DNA from 3 places in the Prevotella sp. RM4 genome. Region 3 is predicted to be linked to each of the others. Evidence: riboswitches for the same ligand, from Rfam matches in the RefSeq annotation. Region 3 holds a riboswitch; each other region holds the start of a gene.

Region 1 (4,425 bases), on a different contig from region 3:
CGAGTAGTTCAGGTTCCAGTTCTTATAGGTAAGACCCAGAATAGCAGAACCTGAGTGCCAGGGGATGTAGGGTATCTGATGCTTATAATACGAGGTTTCGGCATCAGAAACATCGCGTGCATCCTGATAAGTGTACTGGGCACGAGTGGTAGCTATCAGATCCTTACCAATCTTGAAATCGGCCTCGGCCTCAACATCTATTCCCTTGATGTGAACCTTACCTAAGTTCAGCATCGTCCAACGGAACTGCTGCCCCTTGGGGTAAGCCACAATTTTATCGTGTACTGTATTATAATAGGCATCGAAGTGCATCTCGGCATGGCGAATGATACCATGCTCAAAGTGCTTGTTAAGCGCAAAGCCGGCATCGTACTGCAGGGCGCTCTCGGGCACCAGGTTGGCATTACCCATATCGGTATAATACAGGTCGTTGAAGGTCGGCATGCGGAAACTCTTTTTTACGTAGGCTCGCATAGAGAAGAAGGTGCCTCGGAAGGGATACACGTTAACAAATAGCGCCGGCGTGAGTTTTGATAGCGAATGACTGCTGTTTAAGCTTGCAAACTCACCCCTGCGGTGGGTTTTGTCGTGGATAAAGGTAGCCAGGATAGAGCCTTGCGCCTTCAGGTGTTTGTAGTCGATAGCTGTGGCTAAGCTTACCAGATTAGAGATGCGTTTGGGGTAAGCAAAGTTGTAGATATCGGCATTCAGTTTGTTCCACTTAAAATCGTAGGCCAGCGATGCACTCCAGTTGGGTAGCAGCTCCAGTACATTGGCTGTAGAAAGATAGAACTCCTGCTGCTTGTAACGATTGTCAACAGGTAGCTGGGTGGTATCCTTGTTTACGTAGTGGGTGTTGTAATAGGCATACTTGGCCAGCCATCGGGTGCTGAAACCATCGCCTATATTCTTATTATAATCGGCTTGTACAAAGGTGTTCAAATCCTGTTGGCGCTCACCACGTCGCCACACGTTGTTTACGATGGCACCAGGAATGCCTCGGGCTGAGTTATATAGATAACCCTTAAGCTGCCAACTACCCTGCTCCAATCGGCCAAACAGGTTTGCTTCGATACGTTCAGCATGTATATCGCCGTTCTGTCGCACAGCCGTTGTGTCCCAAGCCGTTTGTCCGTTAGGATATTTTCGCTCGTAATGGAACTTATACTTACCGCTGGCTGTTAAGAAGCCGGCACTTACCGATGAGCTGATGGTTGATGACAGTTTCTGCTCCCAAAGGGTAGAAAAGCGGAACATATCGCTTGAACCATACTGGGTTTTAAATCGCAGATGGGTATTCTCGCCTTTCTTGAAATCAGGCGCTTTGGTACGGATATAGATAGAACCGGCGTTTCCAAAATCGCTGGCGGGCTGGAAGATGGCACTCTTCTGGCCGTTATAAAGTGTGATATCCTCTACGTTATCAAGTGAGAACTGGCCCAAGTCAATCTGTCCGTTCTGCGCATTACCTAACTGCACACCATCGTAGCTGATGCCTAAGTGATGCGTACCCATCGAGCGGATGTTTACTGTTTTAATGCCGCCCACGCCGCCATAATCCTTTAGTTGGATACCAGAGAAATAGCGCAATGCATCGGCCACAGAGTGCGTGTTCAGTTGTTCCAGCAGTTCGCCCTTCAGTTTCTGACTGGGTACCACCTCGCGCATGGCAGGCTTCGACACAACAATTATCTCCCGCACATGCTGCACGGAATCTAACTTGCTTTGTGCTGCCGTTGTCATCGCCAACACGCAAGCCATTGCCAATGTGAATGCTCGATTCATCATCTTTTATTCTGCCATCGCCATCTAACCCCAGAGATAGGCAAGCGGCTAAAGTTTCATCGGCAGGTCTTCTGACTTATCGTCTGGCAGCAAACGTCTTCCCAAAAATCTCAGTGACATACATGTTTGCGCCTCATAAAGGACGACTTACAGCAGCGGGAAAGGCCACGGGTAGGTGCCTTTCGGCGGGATTCTGTTCAGGATTCTCACCCGATTCCCTATTAATCTCCACATCAGGAGAACCGATTACAGCTGCAAAGATACAATAATTATTCTCAAAATAAATAGTTTTACTCAGTTTTTTGATTTTATGCTCCACCTTGCCATCTAAAGCACGATATTTTTTCCCAACTTGGGAATGTTTGATTCCCAGTTTGGGAACATTTCATTCCCAACGTGGGAACAAAATGTTCCTCTAATGGGAATTATTGTAATCTAGCACTACCTCATCGGGGTTTACTTCTAATGTGGCTTTGGCGCCTGTTAGGAGGGGGAAGTTTTTTAGGTGGGCATGACCTACAGGAAAGTTGTAGCATACGGGAATGTGCCAATGCTGTAGGTACTCGTTGAGCAGGGCGTACATGTCGTCGAAACCGTTTTCGGGGTGTTTGTATTTGTTGAACTGCCCAACAATAACGCCTCGGATGTGTTTCTGTAAGCCACGTATCTCGATGTTATGCAGCATGCGGTCTACCTTACTCATGCCCTCGCCTGTATCTTCAATAAATAGTACGATTCCATCGATAAACAGCGGATCGAAATCAGAGCCTGCCAGATCGTTGAAAACGCTCATGTTACCACCAACGATAATGCCCTCGGCGTTACCTGTTATGTTTAAGGGATGGGGAGCAATGCAATAGGTGGGCAGATGACCAGCAAGCATGCCTCGTAAAGCCTGACTCACGGTATCGTTGCCCTCGTAGGTTTTCAATGCATGACACATCGAACCATGAATACCCATTACGCCTGCCCTAGCCTGGGCACACAGCAACGCCGTCACATCGCTGAATCCGATAATCATCTTTGGATGCTGCTGGAGTGTATCTAATGAGATACGGGAAAGCAGATGGGCAGCCCCATCGCCGCCTCGCGAACACATGATGGCCTTGATGGATGGTGTGCGTAAAGCCCACAGCAAATCGCTAAGTCGCTCATCGATAGTGCCTGCAAAACCATGATAATCGGCCAGTGCATGGGGCGCCACGATGCATGGATAGCCCCACTTCTCTAAGGTTCGGATGCCGCCATTAATGGTAGCAGTATCGGTAGCACTCGATGGCGAGATTATAGCGATGGTGTCGCCCGAATTTAGGAATTGGGCTGAAAGCGACAGCATCCAGCAAAGCATCAGCGATATGATAACGAGTTTCTTCATCTTGCTGGCAAAGATACAAATAAACGGGAACATAACAATTATTTAAGGCTAAAATTTTGCTGTTTGCGAAAAAAGGAGTAACTTTGCCGCTCAGATTTAAATTTAGGTAGTTATGGCAAAAATAGCGGGGAAAGAACTAACCCCTATGATGAAACAGTTCTTTGATTTGAAGGCGAAACACCCAGATGCAGTCATGCTTTTCAGGTGTGGCGACTTTTATGAAACCTATTGCGAAGACGCTATTACTGCCTCAAAGATATTAGGTATCACCTTAACACATCGTAGTAACGGTGCTGGTGGCAAAGGCGATGAAATGGCTGGTTTTCCTCATCACGCCTTGGATACCTATCTGCCTAAGCTGATTCGCGCTGGCAAACGTGTGGCCATCTGCGACCAGCTGGAAGATCCCAAACTCACAAAAAAGCTTGTTAAGCGTGGCATTACCGAGTTGGTTACACCTGGTGTGGCCATGAGCGATAACGTGCTGAATTACAAGGAGAACAACTTCCTGGCGGCTATCCATTTTGGTAAGTCGAGCTTTGGTGTGGCTTTTCTTGATATCTCGACAGGTGAGTTTCTGACAGGTGAAGGAACTGCCGATTATGTAGAGAAACTGCTGGGCAACTTTTCGCCCAAAGAGGTGCTTTACGATCGTAATCGCAAACAGGATTTTGAGCGCAACTTTGGTACTAAATACTTTACGTTCCAGTTGGACGATTGGGTGTTTACCGATCAGACAGGTAAGCAGAAACTATTACAGCATTTTAACGTAAAGAACCTGAAAGGCTTTGGTGTAGATCATCTGCAGTCGGGTGTTATTGCCGCAGGTGCCATTCTGCAGTATCTCGAGCAGACACAGCACACTCAGATAGGACATATCACTTCTATCTCTCGTATCGAAGAGGATAAGTACGTGCGACTGGATAAGTTCACCATCCGCAGCTTGGAGTTGGTTTACCCCATGCAAGAGGATGGAAAGTCACTGCTTGATGTGATTGATAAGACGGTGAGCCCAATGGGAGGCCGATTACTGCGCCGCTGGCTGGTTTTCCCTCTGAAGGATGAAAAGCCCATTAACGAGCGACTGGATGTGGTAGAGTATTACTATCGCGAGCCCGAGTTCCGTGAGTGTATCGACGATCAGATACATCATATTGGCGACTTGGAACGTATTATCTCGAAGGCTGCCGTTGGAAGAGTATCGCCTCGCGAGGTTGTGCAGCTCAAGACTGCCCTGCAGGCCATTCAGCCCATTAAAACGGCTT
Region 2 (4,425 bases), on a different contig from region 3:
TGGCGAACTGCAGGACGACTGGTACGACGGTTTGAAGACCTTGCAGGGTGCCGACCTGAGCGGAAAAACTATCGCCATCTTTGGTTGTGGCGACTGTTCTACCTATAGTGATACATTTGTAGGTGGTATGGGTGAGCTCTATAACGGCATCAAAGACAGCGGTGCCAACTTTATTGGTAGCGTTGAAACCGATGGTTACACTTTCGACGATTCTGAAGCAGTTATCGACGGAAAGTTTATTGGCCTGCCTCTCGACGACATCAATGAGGACGACCAGACCGATACACGTATCGATGCCTGGTTGGCAGCTATTACTCCAAGTCTTTAATCACAGGTGTAAATTTATAAATAAGTATTTGTTTAGTTAGGGTAAAGGTGGCTAGTCGAGACGACCAGCCACCTTTCTTTTTGCAATAAAAAAGACTAATAACAGACCATTATCCGATTTTTTTCGTATCTTTGCGGCACAAATTAACAATCATGATAATGCTAAGAATAATTATTTGCCTGCTGGCTATGATGGGAGCTCTTTCGCTCCAAGCTGAATACAAAGAATTAAAACCACGACTTGTGGTGTGTACAGACATTGCACCTGCTGATGTGGAACCCGACGATATGGAGTCGATGGTACGACTGATGGCCTATGCCGACCAATTTGAAATAGAAGCATTGATTACATCAGTAGGTTGGAACTGCGATCCCTATCCTACAGAATGGGCACAGTATCTGCAACGGGTAATTGAGGCTTACAGACAGGATGTGCCGAAGCTGATGCAACGTTCGAAGCAGAAGAATTTCTTAGCATTTGATAAAGAAAGAAAACAACAGTACATAGGATACTGGCCAAGTGCCGACTATTTGAAGAGCCGTGCGGTAATGGGTAGTATTCACGGTGGCATCAAATCCATTGGTGCTGATAACGATTCACCTGGTAGCGAACTGCTGATACAACTTGCCGACGAAGACGACCCACGCCCAATCTATGTAGCTGCCTGGGGTGGTGCCAACACATTGGCACAAGCCATCTGGCGAGTTAAGCAAACACGTTCTGCTGAGGCCTTAAAGCAGTTTTTGCATAAGTTTCGCATCTATACCATTACCGACCAAGACATGCATTACAATATGCGTATGAACCGTAGTTACAGTTCGCACATGTGGCTACGTAAGGAGTTTGCCGACGATTTGCAGTTTGTGTGGGATGAAGGCACATGGCAGGAGCAGTGCGAACTTGGCAAACGCCACTGGCAACAGCATAAGGACTACATACAAGGCCGAGGTGCGTTAGGCAGCGAGTATCCTACCTACAAATGGGGAGTTGAAGGCGATACGCCTAGTTTTCTGTATGTCATGCCCAATGGTTTGAACAATCCCGACGATCCACATCAAGCTGGTTGGGCAGGCTATCATGAGCATGGACTCTGTGCCGACTCGATTACCACCGCCTGGACCAGTTGGCAGGAGCCGCTGCGTAGCATCAGTATAGAGTATAAGCAGCGTTTCTACCCCGACGAGCTTAACGATTTCATGGCACGTATGCAGTGGGCTGCCGAGGGGCATGGCAATCATAATCCTCGAGTTATCATAAACAACAACACAGGTATTTTGCCCATTCATATCACAGCTAAAGCGGGTGATACAATACGCCTTGATGCCTCATCATCGCAGGATAGTGATGGCGACAACCTGCAATTCTTATGGTGGCAGCAGCCTGAGATAGGGCAAACAAAAGTGACCATCTCCCAGTCAACCCAGAAGACAGTCACCATACATATCCCTGCAGATACTGCAAACGACACGATTCACATTATTTGCGAAGTACACGACGACGGTCCCTTTCATCTGGTAGCCTATCGCCGCATCATTATTTCTATATAGCCACTAAACTTTGTGGTTATAGTGTCTGATAAGACACGCTACACCAATGGTTGCGAGCAAAAATTCCAAAGCTACTACTAAAATGTATACCATAGTAATTTGATTATAAATTAGGTGAAACAGAACATATCCAATTTTCGAGATTGCATTGGGGCGTTTCAGCATATAGCTGTTCGCCAACAATGTGCGCATGGCGTTCACGCAGTTCATGGCAAATTTTATCTGCATCATGATTCAGTTTGTTACCTAATGCCACTAACACGGCAAAGTTCTTTCCACTTAGGCTAGCACCACGCAACGTTTGACAAGCCCACTGCCAATGGGGAGTCATACTTCCATCAGCCATAAACTCTAATGCAAGAACAAAACTCTGGCAGTTTTCTATCTGCCTGTTGTTAATACTCTGTACGCTGATAGTTTCAGCGCCAAGCTTGTCGGCTATTTCTTCTGCAATAGCCTGACAACTGTCGTATACCACGACGATTGATTCATGTTTCATACCCACAAAAATTAAGTTGCGCCTCACGCCCTTACATCGAGAGCATTTAGCAAATACCGAAAAAGGCTGGTCTTCAGACTTTCCTCCACTCCCAAGCGCCTTCTCACCCAAACGGGCAATGGCATTGATGCTTAGGAGCCATAATGGAGTTCACTGCTGCGGGACAGTCGGAGATTCTCACTCACATTCCCAATTAATCGCGGCTAAGCGAACCTTTACGGGCGAAGGTCGAGGCTATGCCTCAACGTTCACGTTAAGTCGAGGCGTAGCCTCAACTTTCACATAGACTCATTCTTGAATCACGTTGCAAATATACAACATTATTCTTATACGCCAAACAAAAAATCAAAAATAATTTGTTTTATACAAAAAAAGGCCCCAGGCCTTCTATCCGTTAGCGAGATAGTTGGCCTGGGGCACGTTTGGCAGTTAACGCTTCGTTCCATTACGCACTGCCCTTCATTGTCAAAAGGATATTGATCATTAGGTTATATCTATTACTTAAAAAAAAGAAAGAGCGATTAAATTTTCTGGTTGCAAAGGTAAGGCAAAAAATCCATTCCCACAAGGGTTTAGACAAATGATCGGGTGGTTTCAGACAAATCGTCGGACATTTCAGACAATCTGTCGGACAAAACGACACGTCGTCGGACAAATTACACAACTTTTGGCACTTAATTTCAAGATAATGATAGCAAAACACACGATAAAACTACATTTTGTTTTGTGGTTTTAAACAATTTTATATCTATAATAGGTGTAGTTATCGCGAACAAATACCCGACTATTTGTCTGAAACCACCCGACCATTTGTCTGTGCTATTGCAGATACTGTCTTTTTGTTATATCTTTGCACCAGAAATTTAAAAACAAAAGTAATAAAAGTATGGAAACAAATCTAATTATCCTGATGGCATTCGCCTTAATAGTGTTGGCAATGATTGTAAGATTGTGGGTACTCGACATGAGCCACAATGGTAAACTGTAATAGTATATATCTTAAAAAGATGCATTTCAATATTGGTGTGATAAACTTCTAAAAACATGGAAATAGCGCTGATGGTTCTGTTAGTCGTCGCCGTGATATTATTTATCCTGGTGGTAAGAATGTTGGTGCTCGACATGACTCACAATGATAATTAATGCTAACTTAATTCAACTGGCTACGCAAAAAGAGTTTCGGCATGTATTCGGCTCTCTCTGCCGGTGGTTACAGATTCTAAATCTTTATGAATGGAATATTGAAGGGGGAAAAGATAAAAACTTGATTTTTTATTTGGGTTTTTAGAAAATAACCCGTACCTTTGCACCTAGAAACAAACTATTTATCATGAAAATTTGTAGGTGCATATATATAATAAGTATAGCTATCATCCTTACCGTGCTCACGGCCTGTGGCGGTAAGGGCAGTGAAAAACGAGGCGACATCCCCGCAAAGCGCATTTCCACACGTGGCGACAGTATTGCTCTGGCTGCTAGATTTTCTGGCGACTTTGAGCATTTCCTGGCCGTTACCGACAGTTTGGCCGAAGTTGGCGAACTCTCGCCGATACGTGCCGAAGGCTATCGTGGCGTAGCTTATTTCCAGATGGGACAGATGGATAAGTGCATCGAGTGCTTCCGTCGTGTTGTTGCTATCGAGAATCCTCCTGCCGAGGACTTCTGGGAGTACATACATGCAGGCACTAACCTGGTTATCATGCTAACCACCGATCGCGACTACGATAATGCCATGCGCACTGCCCTCCTGCTTATCGACAAGCTGAAGGATGTGGACAATCCATACTGTCCTGTCGAATTACAGACGCTTTACTTAAGCCTAGGCGACACCCAGATAATGTTGGAACGCTTCGACGAAGCCAAGAAGAGTTATGACGATGCCTATCTGTGGGTACTTCGCACAGTTAACGACTCTACAAACCGACCGATAGCAGCCAGCATTCAAACCTTAGAGAATATCGCCGTTAGTCACATCAATCACCACTTGAATGAGGCCGGCGTATGGGTAGATCGCATGGACTCGCTTGTAACTATCTATGAGAAAGAGCCCA
Region 3 (4,425 bases):
AAGAGAATGAGAGATATACATCCCATCCACCGAACTGAGCCTTGTAGTCATCCACCACCTTATCAAAGGTATCGTAAGCCTGCTCCCAGGTAGAGCCGAAGGCTACCAGCAGGATCACCTTGTCACTCTTCTTCTGTGCATTCACAGTCTGGTTCACAGCCTGCTGATACCTGTCATAGTTCGACTGTGTTGATTTGTTGTCATCATCGCTGTCGCAAGCTGTAAACAGTGCGCTGCCCACTACTGTCAGCATGGCCAGCATCAAAAACTTAATCTGTTTCATTGTTGTTGTAATTAAAATTAGACTTATACTTATTTGATAGTTTCTTACCTTGATTGAATCTCAGCGTGAGCGAGGCATAGATAGTTCTGCCTGGCGAGGTGGTGCCCAAATGCAGTCCGTGAGGCGTGCGGTCCACGAAATCAAAGATGTTGTCGATACCGGCATCCACTTTCAGCAGTCGGCCTATCTGATGATTGGTTGAGAGTCGCCACAATTGATAACCCTTGCCGTCGCCGTCTATCTGATAGTAGCGCTTACTGCTCAAGCGTCCGTAGATACCCACGCCCAACTGGTATTTCTTTGAGAACTGATGGTTCCAGGTGGCATATACGTTGGCCTTGTGATGCGCCATACCGTCGATGGTCACCTTCTGCATCACGTCGTTCTCAGTGTCATACTGGTTGGCTTCGGTGTCCAGATAGCTGTAGCTACCACCAGCGGTGAAGTGCTTACCCTGATAGCGCACGGTGAAATCCACGCCATAGGTCTTGGCATCTTCCATATTCTGATATTGACGCACACGGATGGGGTCGTATTTCGTAATCAGTTCGCCCGGAGCCTGCTTGGTAGGTATGGTCACCAGCGTGATCATGCGGTCCACCTTATTAATATAAGGCGCCAAGGTCAGCGTCAGGTGCCCGATGGTATATTCCACGCTGGCACCGAAATAATTCGAGGTCTGTGCCTTCAGGTCTTCATTGCCCAGGTAGAGATACACACCATTCATATTCTTGATATACTGATAGTGCAACTCCTTAGGCGTAGGTGTCTTGTAACCCTGACTCCAGGTGGCTCGCAGTCGCAGGTCGCCCAACTTCAGCATGGCTGACAGTTTGGGTGTCAGTCGGGTGCCGAATCCCTCATTGCGGGTCAGTCGCAAACCGCCTGTGATGTAGAGTGGATCCAGCAGTGCCCACTCGTCCTGCACATACAGTGCTTCGGTATTGTCAGTCGCTTTTCCGCCAGCCACACGCATCGGCGCTTTCAACCAGTCGTAGCGATACTCCAGTCCGGCACTCAACTGCTGCTCATAGGGCAACGCAAAGATTCCTTTCAGCGAGATGTTAGTCAGTCGTTGGTCGCTCTGCAGTTCCTTATCACCGGGGAAGTAAGGGAAATAATTGGTAAAACGGCCGTTCACATAGCCATCCGTCAGCGTGGTATCGGTATAGGCGTAGTTATAGGCATGCTTCTTCCAGTCGGCATCCAGCGTAATCACGTCGGTCTTGTTCAGCTTCCACTTACCACCAACCGACGCCGACGCATTGTTGTACTGCAGATCCCATGTCTTCACGTCCACACCGGGATGATGACCGCAGGGGCGATAGATGCGCTTCCAGTAGATGCTACCGTCGGCATAGAGTTCGATGGCAGGCGTGAGCTGATAAGTCAGTCGCTCAGCTATCTGCCAGTTGGTATGCCGGTTCACCGTCTTGTTGCGCGAGTCGGTGATGTGGTATTCCGTTTGTTGGATAGCTTCCTCGGCGGTGTTCTGCCAACCGTCGGAGTGCTGCAATTGGAAGTTGGTGTAGCTCGACAGTTTACCATAGTTGAGCGCCACGCCGTTATGCTGCCTGATGTCGCCATAAGAGCCCACGCGCGTGGTGTTCTCCACCATCACGCCCTGTTCGCGATGCTTGCGGGTGATGATATTGATCACACCTGCTATCGCATCACTGCCATAGAGGGCACTCGAGGCCCCTTTCACGATTTCTATTTTCTCGATGTTGTGCGGGTCGATAAGACTCAGGTCGTTCTCGCCACCATTATCACCATGCAGGCGCCTACCGTCTATCAGTATCAGCACATACGCGTTGCCCAGACCATTCATCTGCAGTCTGCTACTCATATCGTTCTCGCTGAAATCGAACGATGCCGTCAGTCCCGACAGGATATCCTCGATACTCTTGCCGGCATACTGCTGCAACTGCCGGCGACTGATTACTTCGGTCTGCACGGGCGCATCTTTCAGCAGGTGCTGCGTACCAGTACCTGTCACCACCACCTCCTGCAAACTATCAGCACGCCAAATGTCCGTCTGGGCATTTACACCAATAGCAAGCAAACTCAGGCCTATTGCCAATTGCTTCTCTAGTTTCATTACTTTCAAATTATCACAACCGCTAACTCCTGAACGGTCTAAAGTTAAATTGTCAATCTTCAATTGACATTCGGCAGGTCTTCTGACTTTCCTCAGTCTGCCTTACCTTCCCGAGCCTGTGGCTCAGTGGCGTTATACAGGCAAACCCTTTTTGCGAGGATTACAGCTGCAGGTACAGTTACGGATTCTCACCGTATTCCCTTTTCATCGTAGTGGCATCGGCCACCAGATGACCTTATTTTGGCGACAAAGGTACAACTTTTTTCGGTTAACCACACATATTTAGCAGAAAATTTATATATTTGCACCCAAATCAACTTCAGAAGATGCCGAACAAGACAGCGTTTATGATAGCAGCACCCACCAGTGGCTCAGGCAAGACAACCATTGCCCGAGGCCTGATGCAGTGGTTCACCCAGAACGGTTACCGGGTGCAGCCCTTCAAGTGCGGGCCCGATTATATCGACACTAAATTCCACACAGCTGTCTGTTGGCACCCGTCGGTCAATCTCGATACCTTTATGACTACGCCCGCACACGTACGCGCGCTATTTGCGCACTACGGGGCTGATGCTGACATCTGTATCGTCGAAGGTATGATGGGCCTTTATGATGGCTACGATCGCGAACTGGGTTCGTCGTACGACATCGCCCGCGTGCTTGATATTCCCGTGATTCTGGTGGTCGATGCCAAGTCGGCAGCCTACTCGATGGCAGCCCTCTTATCGGGCTTTATCCACTTCCGCGGCGACGTTTATATCGCCGGTATAATATTTAACAAAGTTGGTTCGCAGCGCCACTTCAACATGCTGCGCGAAGTGTGCGATGAGCTCCATGTCAAGTGCCTGGGCTACCTGCCTAAATCGCCCGACCTGGAGCAAAATTCACGCTATCTGGGGCTCGATTTCTCTCAGCTACCCGAGTCAGACCAGCTGACTGCCCTTTTAGAGGAGAATATCGACCTTCCATCTCTCAAAAGTCTCACTACCACGCTCCTTGACGAGGTAGAGTCCAAAACAAGAAACTGCGAGTTCCAGCATCTGGAAACGAAAACGCTTATAGCCAGGAATCATGAAAGTTTTTCGTTCATCTATCAGGAAACTTTAGACCAGTTTGGCGACGTCATTTTCTTCGATCCTGAGAAAGATGTGCCAACTTTTGATGGCATCGACCTGCTCTATCTGCCAGGCGGTTATCCTGAGAAGCATTTGGAGGCTTTGACAGCCAATCAGGCTTGTCTGCATGCTATCAAAAAATTTGCGGAGGATGGCGGCAGGATTGTTGCTGAATGTGGCGGTATGATGTACCTCTGTCAAGCCATCATTACCGACGATGACAGCTACCCCATGTGCGGTGTACTGCCCTACTCGATCACTGCCCGCAAAGCTGATCGCAAGCTGTCCTTAGGCTACCGCCAGTTCACCCTCGATGGCAAGACCTATCGAGGGCACGAATTCCATTACACGCAATTCATCGGCGATCCCCCTGAGAGTATCACCCAAGTCTATAACGCTAAAGGTGAGCCTGTACCAACGCCCGTATTCAGATATCACAACGTACTGGCCAGCTACACGCACCTTTATCAAATACCCAGCATCCTATGAAATTCATCGTCATTGGTATCACAGACAACCCCAACCCCTATTTTCCCCCTGAGGTGATGGCCATCATACGCGATGGAAAGGTGTTTTCTGGCGGCAAGCGCCACCATGAGATTGTAGCCCCGCTGCTACCTGCAGATGCCGAATGGATAGACATCACTGTACCGCTCGATGCCGTATTTGATAAGTACTCTCAACATGCATCACTCCACTCGACCTTTGGTCGCTCGCAAAGCGAGAACACTAGACACTCAACAGAAATCATCGTCTTTGCTTCTGGAGATCCGCTGTTCTTTGGGTTTGCGAATACGATTCGTAGGAAGATGCCAGATGCTGAAATCATCGTCTATCCTACCTTCAACTCGCTGCAGTTGCTGGCCCACCGATTGGTGATGCCCTATCACGACATGCGTATCGTGTCGCTCACAGGGCGCCCCTGG

The links. A riboswitch is a leader RNA that binds a small molecule or an ion and turns the genes downstream of it on or off. The one in region 3 is predicted to bind cobalamin.
Region 1: it holds a riboswitch for cobalamin, as region 3 does, so the genes downstream of both, T499_RS0108215 (TonB-dependent receptor) here and T499_RS0111530 (TonB-dependent receptor plug domain-containing protein) in region 3, are expected to answer to the same signal.
Region 2: it holds a riboswitch for cobalamin, as region 3 does, so the genes downstream of both, T499_RS0107510 (NADPH-dependent FMN reductase family protein) here and T499_RS0111530 (TonB-dependent receptor plug domain-containing protein) in region 3, are expected to answer to the same signal.

The regions. Positions count from the first base shown of each region.
Region 1 is NZ_JNKG01000009.1:38,372-42,796, forward strand. It holds gene T499_RS0108215 (TonB-dependent receptor) at 1-1,785, opposite strand, end outside; cobalamin riboswitch at 1,829-2,047, opposite strand; gene T499_RS0108220 (S66 peptidase family protein) at 2,201-3,160, opposite strand; gene mutS (DNA mismatch repair protein MutS) at 3,273-4,425, shown strand, end outside.
Region 2 is NZ_JNKG01000008.1:399,327-403,751, reverse strand. It holds gene fldA (flavodoxin FldA) at 1-328, shown strand, start outside; gene T499_RS0107515 (DUF1593 domain-containing protein) at 487-1,875, shown strand; gene T499_RS0107510 (NADPH-dependent FMN reductase family protein) at 1,979-2,374, opposite strand; cobalamin riboswitch at 2,421-2,606, opposite strand; gene T499_RS0107505 (helix-turn-helix domain-containing protein) at 3,705-4,425, shown strand, end outside.
Region 3 is NZ_JNKG01000012.1:60,930-65,354, forward strand. It holds gene T499_RS0111525 (sirohydrochlorin cobaltochelatase) at 1-283, opposite strand, end outside; gene T499_RS0111530 (TonB-dependent receptor plug domain-containing protein) at 270-2,384, opposite strand; cobalamin riboswitch at 2,439-2,629, opposite strand; gene T499_RS0111535 (cobyrinate a,c-diamide synthase) at 2,711-3,988, shown strand; gene T499_RS0111540 (bifunctional cobalt-precorrin-7 (C(5))-methyltransferase/cobalt-precorrin-6B (C(15))-methyltransferase) at 3,985-4,425, shown strand, end outside.